One region of the Rhizobium sp. K33 genome, then DNA from elsewhere that is predicted to be linked to it. Evidence: riboswitches for the same ligand, from Rfam matches in the RefSeq annotation. Region 1 holds a riboswitch; each other region holds the start of a gene.
The links. Region 1 has a riboswitch for cobalamin ahead of M1E12_RS02350 (aromatic ring-hydroxylating oxygenase subunit alpha). Riboswitches for the same ligand answer to the same signal wherever they lie in the genome.

Region 1 (4,212 bases):
AGCGCGCGCAGTTCAGAAAGGTGATGTCGCTATCGGGTGCACGGTCACTCAGGTCACGGGTCATGGACATCATCGGCGTGATGCCGGAGCCGGCCGAGATGAAGAGGTACTTCTTGCCCGGATACTTGGCATAGGAGAAGTCGCCGAGCGGGCCGAAAGCCTTCAGCGCCATGCCGGGCTTCAGATTGTCGAACATCCAGCGGGTGCCGATACTGTCCTTCTGCGCCTTGACCGTCACGGCGATCGTGTAGGGCCGCGAGGGACTGGAGGAGAGCGTGTAGGTGCGCATCACCGGCTCGGGCCCGACGGGGATCTCGAGGGTCACGAACTGGCCCGGCATGTAGCGGAACCAGAGGCCCGGCTTGTTCGGCTTGAAGGTGAAGGTCATCACGTCGGCGGCTTCCGGCGTGACGGCGACACACTCCAGGAGATGCTCCCGGTCGGACCAGGGGCGCATCTCGTCGACATGGCGATACTGGGTGACGGCAATGTTCATGATCAGGCCACCACGGAGAGGCGAGCCTTGTCGCCCTGAAGGCGGCTCACCATGAAGTTGGAATACCATTCAACGAACTGCATGACGCCGCCTTCGTGATCGACGGAATAGGGACCGGGTTCATAGGCCGGCGAGCGGATGCCGAAGGCGTTTTCCTCGACGATCGAGCGATCCTGGTCATTGGTCATGTTCCAGACATGGGTCAGCTCTTCGAGGTCGTAATCGACGCCTTCGACCGCATCCTTGTTCACCAGCCAGGTGGTGGTGACGGCCGTCTCTTCGGCCGACAGCGGCAGGACGCGGAAGGAAATCGCGTGGTCGCCGAGGATGTGGTTCCAGGTCGTCGGATAGTGGAAGAGCAGCATGGTGCCGATATGGCTGATCGGCACGTCGGCGGAGAGCGGCTTCTTCACGGCGCGCTTGCCCGACATGGTGTAGCTCTCGGCATCCTGTATCAGCGGCATGCGGGCGGTGCGGAACTGGCCGGACGGGTCCATCTTGAAGGTGGACGGAAGACCGGCCGCCTCACAGCGTGCCCAATGTTCGGAAATGAACGGGTCGTCGCCGGCCCCCTGCACACCGGTTGCGGTCGGCGCTTCCGGATAGGTGCGGCAGAGCTCCGGATGGTTGCCGGCGCAGTGGTAGCATTCGCGGTTGTTTTCCCAGACGAGCTTCCAGTTTCCCTTCTCGATGATCGTGTTCTTGTGCGCGACCTTGGCTTCCCAGAGCCGGTGCGGCGCCATGTAAGGTTCGATCGAGGCCCGCACAGGGGCAAAATCGGGGGCTTCGTTGGCGAGGCAGACGAAGATGTAGCCCGCGACGCTTTCGCAATGCACGGTCTTCAGGCCGAACTCGGCCTTGTCGAAATTCTCGCCCATCTGGCGGGCGAAGACGAGCGAGCCGTCAAGGTCGTAGGTCCACTGGTGGTAGGGGCAGACGAGCTTGGCGGAGGCGCCCTTGTCCTGGGTGCAGACGCGGTGGCCGCGATGGCGACAGGTGTTGTGGAAGGCGCGGATCACCTGATCCTTGCCGCGCACGATGACGACCGGATAGTCGCCGATCTGGGCGGTGAAATAGTTGCCGGCACGCGGTATCTCGCAGTCATGGCCGATGAACAGCCAGTCGCGATACCAGATCATCTCCATGTCGAGCTTGAAGTAATCCTGGTCGATATAGAAGGGCTGTTCGAGGGAGAAACCCTCGCGGCGGTTCTTCAACTGACGCAGCACATTGGCCTGCAGGTCCATGTCGTCCTCGTGTTTTCAAAAACTCGGGGGAGAAGAGGGCGCAGCCCGTCACCGCCTTGAACAGGCGCTGCGCATGGCTATCTCCGGTCGCCCTCCGCAACCTCAAATGTCCGTCTGCCAAGGCTGGTTTCCGGGCTCAGGAGTGGTCCATTTGCGGACCGCGTCGGCGCCTTCCCAGGATTTCTCCCAGTGGCCTTTTGCCAAAACGCATTCTCCACCACCGTTGCGGGGGCAGCGCCGGATTTTGACCGGCTTCCCGATTTCCCGCCCTTCCCTACCAGGGCGGCACCTCGAGCTTGCCAGCATCTAATCACAGGGCCGGGTCATGCGCTGCACTGCGAAACGACACGGCTGAAATTGTTTGCGACATGGCCACAGCCCCGTGAAATAGAGGGGAGAGAGCAAAATCTCCTTTAATTTCCGAATACTGCAGTATTCGACAAGAAACCTCCCGAAACAGCGTGACGCAAACGGGCGATTGCAGAGCAGATTGCAAGATTTGCGCTGCGGCAAGCCTCAGGAAACCTCCGAGGCGCAAAGTACCATCAAATCATGATTAACCATGCTGCGCTAAGCTCCAGCAGTCAGTCCGGGTACCGTCAGAGCGTCAAGATGCAGAAACTGAGATACTACGCGGCTCCCAAAGCGGAAACGAAGGCGCCGCCGCCCGCCAAGGCCGTCCATTCCGAGTTCCTCAGGACCGGACGGATTTCGCGCAGCCGTGAAGACTGGCTGCCGGATGAACGGCGCTACCTGACCTATGAGGAAGTCGCGGCGCGGACGGGACGCCGGCTGGAACGGGCTGCGGAAACCACGCACGACCGGATCAACAGCTTTCACCGTTCGATCAAGTTCCCCAAGATCATCTTTCACCGCACGCTGAACAACAGCCCGCATCTCGGTTACTGTCACGTGACCGCGGCGCGCACGAACTTCGCGCAATATGCCGATGTGAAATGGGCCTTCTACATCGCCAACTTTCTGGCGGATATCGGCGGTGAGGAAGTTTTCTTCGAGCAGATCAAGCAGAATTACGGGCGGATGTATTTTGCCGTGGCGATCAAGCCGGAGGCAGAAACCAAGGCGATGACGATCGATCGTTCCTTCCGCGACAACGGGCTCCTGTTCCAGACGGTCGACCCGAAAGAGGCGCTCAGAAACGTGCTGATGCTCGGCGCGCGAGACGCCGAGCTCAGGAAGATCATCGCAAAGCTTTAAAGGCTGGCGTCCCCGATCAGGCGCCGAAACCGCCGACGGGCTTCTTCTTGTAGATCAGCCAATCCTTCGAGACATAGTCGTTCGCACCATAGACCGTGACGGTATCACCGCCGGCCGACTTGGAGGTGGCGAGCGCCTTTTCCGCGAAGTTGGTGAAGTCGAAGGCATTCGGGGCCTGCTCGGAGAAGCAAATGCCGAAGGACATGGTGAGCTGGCCGACGCGGGCACCGCTCGACGAGCCGACGAAATTGGTGGCCTTCAGCTTGGCGCGGACGAGATCGACCACGCGGCTGATTTCCTCCTGATCGGAGGTGTAAAGCAGCAGACCGAAGCGGCCGGCATCGAAGCGGCAGGCAAGGTCGCCACCGCCGGAGACGGCTTCGAGAACCTTGGCGACCTGCATCAGGAAGCGTTCGGCCACGGCCGGGCCCATCTGCTCCTGTATGCGGGCATAATCATCGATCTCGCCGATGGCGACACCGCAGAGGACGGGCATTTCCGGGTTTGCATAAATCTTGGCGACGGCCTTGTTGAAGGCGCGGCGCGAGGCAAGGCGGGTGACCGGATCGACAAACTTGGCGGCTTCGGCCTCTTCGGCCTCGCGCTGCAGATCGGCGAGCGCTGCCGTCTTGTCGACCACGGCGCGCACGACATTGCTGTTCTGATGCGCACGCTTCTCGGTCGCGGCCTTCAGCATCTTGATCGACTGGCCGAGCGGCGTGCCTTCGAGGTCGGCTTCGGTCAGGATGGTCTTCGAGGCATGACCGATGACGCGGCCGTAATCGGTGAGCGAGATCTTTTCCTCGTTGAGGAGCGAAATGAAGTTGCTCATCTCTGCGCGAACCTGGCCGTTCTGGCGGCTCAGCAGACCGTCTTCATGGTGATGCGGCAGATACTTGCGGCCGAGCTCGTCGAGCGCTTCCTGGGTCTTGACCTTGCCGAGCGCGATGAACTCACGCACCAGTTCCGGATTGCTGCCGGAATAGGCTTCATAGACCAGTTCGTAATTGCGCGGCAGACCGTCGATGCCCATCTGATGCATGGCGGTGGCGACGCGAAGCGCAATGCTGGCGGCAGGATTCTTGACTTGCTGCATCTGTCCACTTCCCCGAGTGAGGCTTTCCCGTCTCTTGGCCTGACCATAGGCGAAGTTCTCTTTCTTTCGGTTACGTCGGTAGTTAAAATTTGAGATGTCTCGCCACCCCATTAAAAAATAGGGTGGAAACTGCGGTCCATCGCGCTGAAAAAGGG
Region 2 (4,212 bases), 1.0 Mb from region 1:
AGCGAGCCGGCGAAGGCAAAGAGCGGCACGGTGACGAGACCAAAGATCAGCCCGGTGTGGAGCAGCGCGATGATCGCGCCCAAGGCACCGCCCGAGGAGACGCCGAGGAGGTGCGGATCGGCCAGCGGATTGCGGGTGACCGACTGGAGGACCGCACCGACGGTGGCGAGGCCGGCACCGACGAGGCCGGCAAGGATGACACGAGGAAATCGCACATCCCAGACGATGCTCTCCCGTCCCGGAGACCAGGTCGGCTCGAAGGTGCCCGGCGCCAGCTTGTTGACGAGGATCGACCAGACGGTCTCCGCGGGAATGGCGGCCGAGCCCAGGGACACGCCAGCCGTCAGACACAGGGCAAGCAGCAGGAGCGCCAGACCCACCCAGATAAACAATCGACCCTGCATCATGCTGCCTTGCGTATTCCTGTCGGGCGGGACCGGTATGCGGCCCCGCCTTCAGACCTTTTACATGTTGCGGGGGTGGAAGGCCTTGGCCAGACGATCGATCGCCTGGACATTGCGTGGGCCCGGCGTGGCCTCCACATATTCCAGCACGACGAAGCGGTCCTGCTTCACGGCATCGAGGTTCTTGAAGGCCGGGTTCTCCTTCATGAAGGCGATCTTCTGGTCGGCGGTGACGTCACCGTAGTTGACGATCACGACGACTTCCGGGTTGCGCTCGATGACAGGCTCCCAGGAAACCTCCGTCCAGCTCTTCTCGACATCGTCCATGATGTTGATGCCACCGGCGGCTTCGATCATCGCGGTCGGGATGCCGAAACGGCCCGAGGTGAAGGGCTTTTCGGTGCCCGAATCGTAGACGAAGACGCGAACGGGCTTCTCGATTGCGCCGATGCGCTTGGTGATTTCGTCGAGGTGCTTGCGGTAGCCGGCGACCAGGGTCTCGGCGCGATCCTCGACACCGAAGATCTTGCCGAGGTTCAGGAGGTCGACGAACATGTCGTCCATCGTCGGCTTGTTCTTCGCCATGATGTGGATGCAGGATTCGGTGAGTTCGTAGACCTTAATCTTGAAGGGCTCGAGCGTTTCCGGGGTCACCTCGCCGCCGACCTTCATGCCGTAGTTCCAGCCGGCGAAGTAGAAGTCGGTATCCGCGTTCAGCAGCACTTCCTTGGTCGGATATTTCGGCGAAAGCTCCGGCAGCTCCTGAACGCCTTCGCGCAGGCTTTCATCCAGCGTCTTCCAGCCGGAGATGCCGGTGTAGCCCACCATGTGATCCTGAAGCTTCAGAGCCAGCATCATTTCGGTCAGGTTCACGTCGTTGGAAATGGCGCGGGCGGGCGCTTGCTCGAAGGTGACCTCGCGATCGCAGCTCTTGACGGTGACCGGATAGGCAAACGCCGAGGAGGCTGCGAAAACCGAAGCAAACAGCGCGGCGGACAAAAGAAGGCGGGCGGCCATCGTGGCGGGTCCTTTCAATATCAATTGAGAGCGAGGGAAAAGGAAAAGCGGTGCGCGCGACGGTCGTCGGCCTGCTGGCGGGCGGCGAGAACGCCAAAGGTCCCTGACAGGGCCTGCTCCGTCAGGACATCGTCCGGCGTGCCGAAAGCACGCATCCGGCCGCCCTGCATCAAGGCGACATGACTTGCGAATTCGGCCGCGAGATTGATGTCGTGCAGCGTCGTGATGATCGTCAGGTTCAACCCGCCGAGCAGATCGAGAATTTCCAGCTGGTGGCGGATGTCGAGATGGTTCGTCGGCTCGTCGAGGATCAGGATCTCAGGCTTCTGGGCGAGCGCGCGGGCCACCAGCACACGCTGCTTCTCGCCACCGGAGAGGGTCGAGAACTGCCTGTTGGCCAGCCGCAGGAGATCGAGATGATCTAGCGCATGCTCGGCTTCGGCACGGTCCTGATCGCTCCAGCCGGACAGGCCTTCGCGCCAGGGTACCCGGCCCATCATGACGACGTCCCGCACGGTGAAGGGAAAGTCTCCCGGCATTTCCTGGAGCACGACGGCGATCCGCCTGGCAACCTGGCGGGCGCTCATCTGCCAGATGTCCTGGCCGTCGATTTCAACCCGGCCGTCCAGCGGCGAGACACCGCGATAAAGGCAGCGCAGCAGCGTGGTCTTGCCAGCGCCATTCGGACCGACAATTGCCAGACGATCGCCCGAGGCCAGCGAAAAGGAGACGTCGCGAACCAGATATTGAGATGGTTTCGGCCCCCAGCCGACGTCGGTGACGCGGATCGGGCAGCCCTTGCTGCTGCAGCTCATTGCCGTGCCTCCGCGCGGGAGGACAGGGTGGCGCCAGCGCTCAGGCCGGGACCAGACGGCCGTTTCGACGGCTCACCGGTATTCAGTAGATGCATGCCCGTCCTCCGCAGGATTTCTCCGGAGGCAAAATGGCATGTGATCAGCGCGCCTGACGGCGCAGCGCAAAAGCCAGTTCGTATCCATCGGAACACCCCGTCCGCTTCGGTTTCAACTCTTGACGGCAGGTCTCCTGGCTCGCGGATATGCGCCGTTCCATTTGCCTTCCCACAGTCTCCCGCAGTGGCCCGGCGCTTGTTGCGCCGCGAGAATGGACAGCAATCCGCTTACAGTTGCGGGGGCAGCCACGGTATTGGTCCCTATTGGGTCGTCCTCACCGTGTTCCCTATTAATCCCCTCGGAGTCATCCGGCGGGGAACCGTCATCTGTTTGCATAGGGCCTACGGGCCCCGGCGGTCAAGCCTTGATCTCTTCCGTAATGTAATACCATTACGCCTATAGCTTGCGCACGGGCTTGTCCAGCGCCTAGCGTCGGAAAATCAGTTCGACATCTTTCCGTCAGCCGCCGGACGATCCACCGCAACGGCATTCTCATCGATGATCCGAGCACCCCGTTGGCGGGTGGCGTATCGCCAGATCCATTGAATGCTGACCAGCAGGCGCTTTTCGAAGTTGACGAGCAGGTAGACGTGCACGATCGCCCAGAGCAGCCATGCCAGGCGCCCCTTCAGCTGCCAGGAGCCGAAATCGAAAACCGCAGCATTCCTGCCGATGACGGCCGTATTGCCGCGGTTGTGAAAGCGGAAGGTCGGCACGGGTTCGCCCTGCAGAAGATTTGCCTTCAGCGCCTTGCCGAGGAAGGTGCCCTGCTGCTTGGCCACCTGCGCGAGCGCCGGCAACGGCTTGCCATCCTCCCCGGTCGACAGAGCGGTGTCCCCCAGAGCATAGATCTCCGATTTTCCTTCGACAGACAGATCCGAGGCGACCTGTAGACGGCCTCCGGGGCCTGGCGGAACGCCGAGCCAGGCGGCCGCGGGAGAGGCTTTAACGCCGGCACCCCAGACCATGCAGCTTGCCGGGATCAGCGCCCCGCCGACCGTCACGCCGTCGGGAGTCACGTCTTCCACCGGCGTATTCAAGCGGATGTCCACGCCGATCCGCGTCAGGTAATCGACGGCATATTGCGACAGGGATTCCGGAAAACTGGCAAGGATCCGCGGACCGGCCTCGATCAACAGCACCTGCAGCTGATCCGGCCTCAGACTGCGAAAATCGCGGGCGATCATGAAACGGCCAAGCTCGGAAATGGCGCCTGCCATTTCCACGCCGGTCGGCCCGCCTCCGATGATGACACTGGTCAGAAGCCGTCGCTTCTCCGCCTCATCCTCACTGCGCTCGGCCTTCTCGAAGGCGAGCAGAAGGCTGTGTCGAATCTGGCGCGCCTCGTGGATGGATTTCAGGCCCGGCGCGTGTTTCTGCCAGTCCTGATGGCCGAAATAGTTGTAGTCGGACCCCGTCGCCAGGACGAGCCGGTCGTAGGGAATGCTGACGCCACCCTTCAACCCGACTGTCCGACGGGACTGATCGACAGTGGTGACCTCACCCAGCACCACCTTGATGTTGGGATATCGGCCGAGGGTCCGGCGGATCGGTTCGGAGATATCCGCCGGCGAAAGGGCGGCTGTCGCGACCTGATAGAGCAGAGGCTGGAAGAGGTTGTGGTTGCGCCGATCGATGACCGTCACGTCGATCTCGGACTTGCCCAGCGCCTGGGCACAAGCAAGCCCTCCAAAGCCGGCACCGACGATGACCACGTGCGGCCTCTTCGTCTGCTTCTCTACACTTTCCATCATGACCTCGCTGTTCTGATGCAAGGACAAACAGGGGTTATTTGCAAATGTTCCTGCGGAACGGTTCGGCAGACCGGCAGTTGGTCAGGCAAGAACAGCCAGACAGGAGATCGCATCATGGGCATGAAT
Region 3 (4,212 bases), 1.3 Mb from region 1:
CGCCGATGCCAGGGCCGCACTGGTAACGGCCCTTGAAGCCAATGGCTGCGGGCCCGATCAGGCGCCGCTGCCGGAGGAAGCGCAGCGCATCCCGTACCTCGACACCCTGGCGGAACCCTACAGGCCCGACCGCGCCGCCGAGGCTGCCTATTCCGATCCGCGCCCATCCTTCGGCATCCTGCCAAGCGGCAATGTCCGCACGCTGTGTGTCCGCACCTGCGACGGTGGCTTCTTCCCGATCTCGTCCCAGACCTCGGCCATGAATTTCGCCCGCGACGCCGCCCAGTGCGAGCAGATGTGCCCCGGCACCCAGACCGAGCTCTTCTTCCACGCGCCCGAGCGCAGCGAGACGGTGGACATGATTTCGGCCGTCACCGGCCAACCCTATCGCGACATGCCGAACGCTTTCCTCTACCGCAATCGTCGGACCGATGCGGATCCCGCCTGCAGCTGTAACCTGCAGCAGTATTATCAGCGCATGACACCCAGACCGGCTGTCCCGGATTATCAGTCCTCGGTGCTCGATATGGCGCCGAAGTCGAAGCCAGTTCCAGCAGCACCTCCTGCGGCGACCGAGCGCCCCCTGGACGAAGCAAGCCTCAATGTCCGGCGCGTTGGCCCCGCCTTCCTGCCGTCCGACAAGGGCACGATCGACCTCAGGAACCCCGCGGCGCCTGGCCCCCAGCCGCTCCAGGAGTAACGGCGACCTCAGGCGTCTCGCCCCAGCGGTCCTCGAAGATCAGGTCGTCGAGTGAAAGCCGCTTCCGCCAACCCTTCACCTCGAGCTCGGGCTTTGAATAGAGCGCGTAGACATAGCCGATGCAGAGATAGCCGATGATCTGCACCCGCGGCGGAATGCCGAGGATGTCCTTCACTTCGTTCTCGTGGAAAATGCTGACCCAGCCGAGGCCCACGCCTTCGGCGCGAGCGGCAAGCCAGAGGTTCTGGATTGCACAGACGGTCGAGAACGCATCCATTCGCGCGTCATGCGTTCGCCCGAGCACGACGGGACCGGCTCGGTCGGTGTCGCAGGTGATGCAGATATTGAGCGGCGCCTTGCGGATACCCTCAAGTTTGAGGGATCGGTAAGCGCTGCGACGCTCCGGCGGAAACATCGCCTCAGCTTCCTCGTTGGCGCGGACGAAGGCTTCCCAAACCGCCTGCCGTTTCGCTTGGCAGCGGATCAGCAGGAAATTCCAAGGTTGCATGAAACCGACCGAGGGCGCCGCATGGGCTGCTTCGAGCAATCGCCTGACGAGGTCATCGGGCAGAGGGTCGGACAGGAACTGGTCGCGCACATCGCGCCGCGTATGGATCGCCTTGTAGACCGCGTCCCGCTCATGCTCGGCAAAAGGCGCAGCCCCGACGAGAAACTCGTTCGGTTCGTCGTGCATCGTAATCCCCACAATGCGCAACCACCCGCCGTCCGCGCGGGCTCGGTCTATCTCGCCAGGCCGGTCTTCTGACTGGGCTTCACCTGTAACGCGCGCCTTCCCGGATTACTCCAGTGGCTGGGTTTCCCCGGCGCATGACATCCGCCTCACAGTGTTGGGCACGTGCCGGAATCTCACCGGCTTCCCGATTCTCCCGCCTTTCGGCAGGCACCTGGCGTGGTTGTTTTACGTCAGACAGCGCACGAGCGACAGATCAAAAACGACAACCTCAATCGGTCACGGCGAAATAGCGGACGAAGGCGAAGGCCGATCCGTCCGGCGACCAGTTCGGCACGTTTATGCTGCCCTGCCCGCCGAAGAATTCGAACAGGGTCTCGATATTGCCGCCATCGGCATCCATCAGCCGCAGCCTGACCTGCTTGTCACGCGGATGTCCGGAGACATCTTCGTCATAGGAGAGAAAGAGAACCTTGCTTCCATCCGGCGAGGGATGGGGGAACCAGTCGCCATAGCCGTCCGCGGTTAGACGCTCAAGATCACTGCCATCGGTCCGCATGCGCCAGATCTGCATCGTGCCGGTGCGGCTGGAGTTGAAATAGATCCACTGACCATCGGGAGAGTAATCGGGACCGTCATTGTGGCCGTCCCCATGGGTCAACCGCTTCTCTGGCCCACCCTTGGTCGAGATCGTGTAGATGTCGAATACGCCGCCGCGATCACCGCAATAGGCAAGTTGCTTTCCATCCGGCGACCAGCCGTGCCAGTAGGAGGGCATCTTCTCGGTCACCTGGCGCGGCTCCTCATCGCCATCCCCGAGCAGGTAGATGCAGGACTTGCCGAAGAGCGTATGGTCGGAAAAGGCAATCGAGGCGCCGTCGGGCGAAATGCCGTGATCATTGTTGAGACGGACGGCAAAACCGGTATCGATCAGTTCCGGCTCCGGATCGTCGTCATCCAACGACAGGGCGTAGAGAAGGCCGTCGCCATTGATCACCAGGAACTCGCCGTCCCGCGACCAGTTGGGCGCCTCGACGAGGTCCTCCGTCTGCCAGACCACCTCAGCTTCACGGGTCGCCATGTCGTAGATCTCGACCGAACTGCGCATCATCATCTCCTTGGAATAATCAGTCAGCGACCGAGCGACTTTCGATCGCCTGGCAGTTTGGCGAAGACCGTCCGGCCGGTCCGCTCGATATGGGCATTGCGCCATTCGGTATAGAAACCCCAGCACAAGCTGACGATCAGGGTGACGAACCCGATGCCGAGCATCTTGAAGCTTTCCTCCCACAGGCCGTAGCAGCCGATTGCCATGGAGGGCAGAAAGTATGCAGCACCGGACAGCACCCGGTAGAGCCCACTATCCTGATTGTCATGGGCTCCGACAGCAAAGATATAGCTGCGCTCCTCCGCCGTGAAATCCGGCAGCTCAGCCCGCGCGAAGCGATCCTCTGTCGACACCTTCAGCGATCCCGGAACCGGTTCGTGATCGGATAGCGACGATCGCGCCCGAAGTTCTTCTTGGTGATCTTCACGCCGGGCGCCGACTGGCGGCGCTTGTATTCGGCGAGATAAAGCAGGTGCTCGACCCGGTGGACGGTCGCGATGTCATGGCCACGCGCCACGATCTCGTCGACACCCATTTCCTTCTCCACGAGGCATTCGAGGATGTCGTCGAGCACGGGATAAGGCGGCAGCGAATCCTGGTCGGTCTGGTTGGGACGAAGCTCCGCGGAGGGCGCCTTCGAGAGGATATTCGCCGGGATCACTTCGCCCGAGGGGCCGAGCGCACCTGGTGGAACGTTTTCGTTGCGCCAGGCCGACAGCGCATAGACCTGCATCTTGTAGAGGTCCTTGATCGGATTGAAGCCACCGTTCATGTCGCCGTAAAGCGTCGCGTAACCGACCGACATTTCCGACTTGTTGCCGGTCGTCACGACCATGGAGCCGAACTTGTTGGAGATGGCCATGAGAATGGTGCCGCGTGTGCGGCTCTGCAGGTTCTCTTCGGTGATGCCGCTCTCCGTGCCCTCGAACATTTCCGAAAGCGATGAGAGGAAGCCTTCGACCGGCTCCTGGATCGGCACGATGTCGTAATGGCAGCCGAGCGCCTTGGCACAGGCCTCTGCGTCCGCGAAGCTCTCCTGTGAGGTGTAGCGGTAGGGCAGCATGATCGTGCGCACCCGCTCTTCGCCCAGCGCATCGACGGCGATTGCCGCGCATATCGCTGAGTCGATACCGCCGGAGAGCCCGAGCACCACGCTCTTGAAGCCGTTCTTGTTGACGTAATCGCGGAAGCCCAGGACGCAGGCGCGGTAATCGGCCTCTTCCTTCTCAGGGATCCGCGACATCGGCCCGTGCTCGCAGCGCCATCCATCCGGCGTGCGCTTCCAGGTCGTGACAGAAAGCGTTTCCTCGAACTGGCTCATCTGGAAGGCAAGCGACTTGTCGCCGTTGAAGGCGAAGCTTGCGCCGTCGAAAACGAGTTCGTCCTGGCCCCCGAGCTGGTTCGCGAAGATGAGGGGCAGCCCCGTCTCGATCACCTGACGCAATGCCACTTGATGGCGCACATCGACCTTGCCGCGATAATAGGGCGAGCCGTTCGGCACGAGCAGGATCTCGGCCCCGGTCTCGGCCAGCGTCTCGCAGACGCCGAGATCGTTCCAGATCTCCTCGCAGATCGGCACGCCGATCCGCACGCCGCGGAAGTTCACGGGACCGGGCATCTCACCTTCGACGAAGACACGCTTCTCGTCGAACTCGCCATAGTTCGGCAGATCAATCTTGTCGCGGAAGGCGAGGATCTTGCCGCCATCGAGGA
Region 4 (4,212 bases), 890 kb from region 1:
TCTCCCACTCATCGACCCCGATCACGCCCCTGCCCGGCCACCAGATGCCGGCCTTCAGCAATGGACGCGCCGGGTCCGGACGTTCGTCCCCGCGCAGCATCGCCTCGGCATAGGCGACGAAGGCCTCGGCATTTCCGGCCCCGCCTTCGGTGAGGTAGGTCCAGAGCGCCTGGCGGTCGTTATCCGCACAGGCCTGGAAAGGCGAAAGCCCCTCATCCGGCTTGTCGTCGCCGGGTAGCACGACGATGGCAGCACCGCTGCGGCGCGCAGTAGCGTGCAACGCCTCCATCGCATAGTGAAAGTAGCTCGCCCCGCCCAGCGCCCTGATCACGATCAGCCGCGCATGGCGCGCCGTGCGCTCGATATAGGTATCGACCGACATCGGGTGCTTCAGCGTCATCAGGCTGGCCAGCCGCCAGCGCAGCGCTTGCTTGCCCCTCGCCTCAACGGCTGCGGCGATTGCCGCAAGCTCCGTGTCCGCCGCCGAGAGAAACAGCACGTCCCCCGGCGTCTGGCCAAGATCGATCGCTTCGTCGCCGTCGCTGATCGATCCCTTCTGGGCGAGGAGCAGATGCATGGATCAGCCAGCCGCCGCCTGGACGTCCTCGATCACGGTGCCGAAATCCCATTCATGCAGGCCGATCACCACAAGCCGCGTTTCGCGCTTCTCGCCCGATGTCCAGGGACGGTCGAAATAGGTGTCGATGCGGGTGCCGACGGCCTGGATGACAAGGCGCATCGGCTTGCCCGGCACGTCGATGAAACCCTTCAGGCGAAGGATGTCGTGCTTTTCGATGACCGGCTTCAGGCGGTCGATGAAGTCCGCGGGATCCTTGATCGCGCCGAGCTTCAAAACGAAGCTTTCGAACTCGTCGTGATCGTGATGGTGGTCGTGATCCTCGCCCGAGGCATGCAGCGCTTCGTGCTCCAGCTCGTGATGCGACTTGCGGTTTTCGATGTCGTCTTCGGTGCTGGCGCCGATGCCGAGCAGCACGAGCGAGGGCACTTCGCCGTTCTTCGCCTCGATCATCGAGGGCTTACGGCTGGTGCGGCCGGTGACTTCGGCGCGCACCGCGGCGATGCCAGCAGCGTCAAGCAGGTCGGTCTTGTTCAAGACGATGAGGTCGGCGCAGGTCAGCTGATCCTCGAACAGTTCTTCGATCGGGCTTTCGTGGTCGAGATTGTCGTCTTCGGCGCGCTGGGCGGCGACCGCGTCGTGGTCGTCGGCGAAGCGACCGGCAGCGACGGCCGCGCTATCGACGACGGTGACGACGCCATCGACCGTCACGCGGGTGCGGATATCAGGCCAGTTGAAGGCGGCGACCAGCGGCTGCGGCAAGGCGAGACCCGAGGTTTCGATGACGATGTGATCAGGCTTCACGTCGCGGTCGAGCAGCTTCTGCATCGTCGGCACAAAGTCGTCGGCCACCGTGCAGCAGATGCAGCCATTGGTGAGTTCGATGATGTCGTCCTCGGTGCAGTTCTCTGCGCCGCAGCCCTTCAGCACGTCGCCATCGACGCCGAGATCGCCGAATTCGTTGATGATCAGCGCGATCTTCTTGCCGCCGGCATTGGTCAGCATGTTGCGGATGATGGTGGTCTTGCCGGCACCGAGGAAGCCGGTGATGACGGTGGCAGGGATCTTTTGCTGCAACATGGTTCAACCCTTCATTTTCAGCGGCAATCCGGCCGCAACGAAATAGACGACTGCCGCTTCGGCGGCGATGGCTTGGTGGAGACGGCCGGCATGGTCGCGGAAGGCGCGGGCCATCTTGTTCTCGGGCACGATGCCGAGGCCGACCTCATTGGAAACGAAGATGACGGTGGCCTGGAGTTCCCCCAGACTAGCGGCGAGTGCGGCGCCGTCGGCGTCGACGGCACGGCCCTCTTCCATCATCAGATTGGTGACCCAAAGCGTCAGGCAGTCGACGAGGATGACGCGGCCGGGCTGGTCCAGCGCCTTCAGCGCGCCGGCGAGATCGAGCGGCTCCTCATGGGTCGTCCAGCCGTCATTGGCTCGGTCGGCCTTGTGGGTTTCGATGCGGACCCGCATCTCGTCGTCCCAAGCGCGGCCCGTCGCCAGGTAAAACCTGTCGAGGCCAGTGTCGCGCGCCAATCCCTCGGCAAAGCGCGACTTGCCCGAGCGAGCACCACCGAGAACCAGGATGGATCGGGAATGGGAAGCGGTCATGGCGCGCCATAACCCCAGACCGCACGCAGGTGACCTGCAGCGCCTGTTTCAAACACGCGCGAACAACATTTGGATGCACGATCCGCGAAGACGGATCGGCACCGTCGGGTCGACAAGGACCCGCGGATGCAAGACGTCGCCACGACAACCTCCGTGCTGGCAACGGGGAAACCTCCCCAGTGTGGGCACCATGCCCGTGGATGGCAGGTCTCCTGGCTCGCAGGTCGTGATCCTTGAAAGGACCGTCGGGTTCTCCTCGCCTTCCCAGAGTTGACGGCAACACGAAAGAGCGGACGATTCGTAGAGAAAGAGGCGTCCAGCCCCGGCTGATCGTGTTGCCACCCCAGTGGCTTTTCCGTCCTGACGTTTTCGGAAGCCGATCACACCACGCGATCTGTCACCACTAGTAACGGCAGAGCGGATGGAGAACCCTCGCTGCAATACAGTCGCGGGGTCGGCTGCGTTCCGCGTGCCCGGTTGGGGTCCACGCCTTCGCATTCCCTTTTGCTCTCCGCACAACATCTCTGCCGTCCGGAAACCATCCACGATGAGGATTAGGCCGAGGTCAGGCCCAAGTCAATCACGGCTGCGGCGCGCGGATGCGTCATTGCGCCCGGACCCTGGTCAGGGTGCTGCCGCGCAGTTTGCGGTGACGGCCGGATCGCAGTCCGGTCGCAGGCGGATCTTGCCGACGGCGCCTTGCTCGACGGGCGTGCCTTTTGCAATATCGGCCGCGCGGCGCGCGGGTTGGGCAGGAGCAGCCGCGCGTACCGGAGGGGCCGCCATCTCCGCCGGCTCTGGCGGTGCAGGATTGGCTGGCGTCGTGACCACAACCGGCGGCGGCGCAACGACGGTCGGCTCCACGACCGTCGCCTGAGGACTCACGGGCGTCGCGGACGGCGCGATCACCGGTGCCGGATCGGTCTTCAGCCGGGTTGAGATTGTGCGAGGCGCAACGACCTTCCTGATCCGGGGCGTGGTCAGCGAGAAGGCAAAACGGATACGGGCGGCGATTTCTTCAGCAAGAGCTTGACGGGCCCAGCGCGGATCATTGGTCGGGCTGTTGACGGTGAAGACACCCTGCGCCACCGGCTCGCCGGTCTCGACGGAGGTCGCGGTGACGGTGAACCTCGCCTGGGCGAGACTGCGCCGCGCGCCCTCGCCGTAGCCCAACCGATCGATCTTCACCAGCAGGACCACGCGTTCGGCCCCTTGCGGCGCGCGTGTCGCGGCGATTGCCGCCGAGACCCGTCGGTCGACGCTTTCGATGAGGTCGAGCGGTACCTTCAGGTCGGCCATCACCGTGACGTTGCGGACGTAGTAGACCAGGGGCCGATCGATGCTGCGCCCATAGATGAGCGAGCAGGATGCCAGCAGCAGGACAAGGCCGATGGCGGCGGCAATGCGGAAACTGCGAGCTGACATGGCGACCCCGGGCTGATGATTCTGGACCAGCCTGAGAATTCGCCATTTATGGTTAGTGGAGGGTTAATCCGCGCTCTGGAGCGCGGAGAAGAGTGACGCCGCAGAGGCGAATTCGCCGTAGCGCGCCTCACGACGCGCCTCTGCCTCGGCATCGGAGCCCCAGTGCTCGATCGTCCAGTCCTCATCGAGATGCGCCAGCGACCAGACTTCGTCGAGATCGAAGGCACCTTCGGCAAAGGCGAGCGCCAACACGGCCGAGCCTGTCAGCGTGGTCACGACATTGAGGCACGAGATCTGGAATGGGTCGCGGTAGCGCTGCAGGGCTGCAGCATAGGCCGCGACAGCTTCCTTCGGCTGCTCCTGATGCATCACGCCTTCGACCAGAATGAAGCGCGCGCCATGGGCGGTGGCGGCCCAGGTCAAGACGGCATCCCAGCGCGCCGACTGCCGGTCGATCAGCTCTCGCGGGCCGTCGGCGCGGTAGCAGAGCAGGTCGGTGCCTGCGAAACGGAGGATCTCGTCGAAGACGTCGTCGAGACTGTTTGCCACGGCATCGATCGCCGTGTTGGCGAGCTTCGTGATCGGCATGGTGGCCG

Region 2: it holds a riboswitch for cobalamin, as region 1 does, so the genes downstream of both, M1E12_RS19675 (ABC transporter ATP-binding protein) here and M1E12_RS02350 (aromatic ring-hydroxylating oxygenase subunit alpha) in region 1, are expected to answer to the same signal.
Region 3: it holds a riboswitch for cobalamin, as region 1 does, so the genes downstream of both, bluB (5,6-dimethylbenzimidazole synthase) here and M1E12_RS02350 (aromatic ring-hydroxylating oxygenase subunit alpha) in region 1, are expected to answer to the same signal.
Region 4: it holds a riboswitch for cobalamin, as region 1 does, so the genes downstream of both, cobU (bifunctional adenosylcobinamide kinase/adenosylcobinamide-phosphate guanylyltransferase) here and M1E12_RS02350 (aromatic ring-hydroxylating oxygenase subunit alpha) in region 1, are expected to answer to the same signal.

The regions. Positions count from the first base shown of each region.
Region 1 is NZ_CP096478.1:500,795-505,006, reverse strand. It holds gene M1E12_RS02355 (FAD-binding oxidoreductase) at 1-496, opposite strand, end outside; gene M1E12_RS02350 (aromatic ring-hydroxylating oxygenase subunit alpha) at 499-1,743, opposite strand; cobalamin riboswitch at 1,848-2,051, opposite strand; gene M1E12_RS02345 (DUF6656 family protein) at 2,356-2,961, shown strand; gene M1E12_RS02340 (GGDEF domain-containing protein) at 2,978-4,057, opposite strand.
Region 2 is NZ_CP096478.1:4,089,418-4,093,629, reverse strand. It holds gene M1E12_RS19685 (FecCD family ABC transporter permease) at 1-407, opposite strand, end outside; gene M1E12_RS19680 (ABC transporter substrate-binding protein) at 465-1,421, opposite strand; gene M1E12_RS19675 (ABC transporter ATP-binding protein) at 1,442-2,236, opposite strand; cobalamin riboswitch at 2,439-2,671, opposite strand; gene M1E12_RS19670 (NAD(P)/FAD-dependent oxidoreductase) at 2,773-4,086, opposite strand; gene M1E12_RS19665 (hypothetical protein) at 4,201-4,212, shown strand, end outside.
Region 3 is NZ_CP096478.1:1,831,834-1,836,045, forward strand. It holds gene M1E12_RS09110 (DUF2865 domain-containing protein) at 1-700, shown strand, start outside; gene bluB (5,6-dimethylbenzimidazole synthase) at 657-1,394, opposite strand; cobalamin riboswitch at 1,436-1,624, opposite strand; gene M1E12_RS09120 (TolB family protein) at 1,663-2,499, opposite strand; gene M1E12_RS09125 (hypothetical protein) at 2,523-2,852, opposite strand; gene M1E12_RS09130 (NAD+ synthase) at 2,855-4,212, opposite strand, start outside.
Region 4 is NZ_CP096478.1:1,393,954-1,398,165, reverse strand. It holds gene cobN (cobaltochelatase subunit CobN) at 1-577, opposite strand, end outside; gene cobW (cobalamin biosynthesis protein CobW) at 581-1,657, opposite strand; gene cobU (bifunctional adenosylcobinamide kinase/adenosylcobinamide-phosphate guanylyltransferase) at 1,661-2,191, opposite strand; cobalamin riboswitch at 2,377-2,749, opposite strand; gene M1E12_RS06970 (hypothetical protein) at 2,816-3,616, opposite strand; gene M1E12_RS06965 (ATP12 family chaperone protein) at 3,680-4,212, opposite strand, start outside.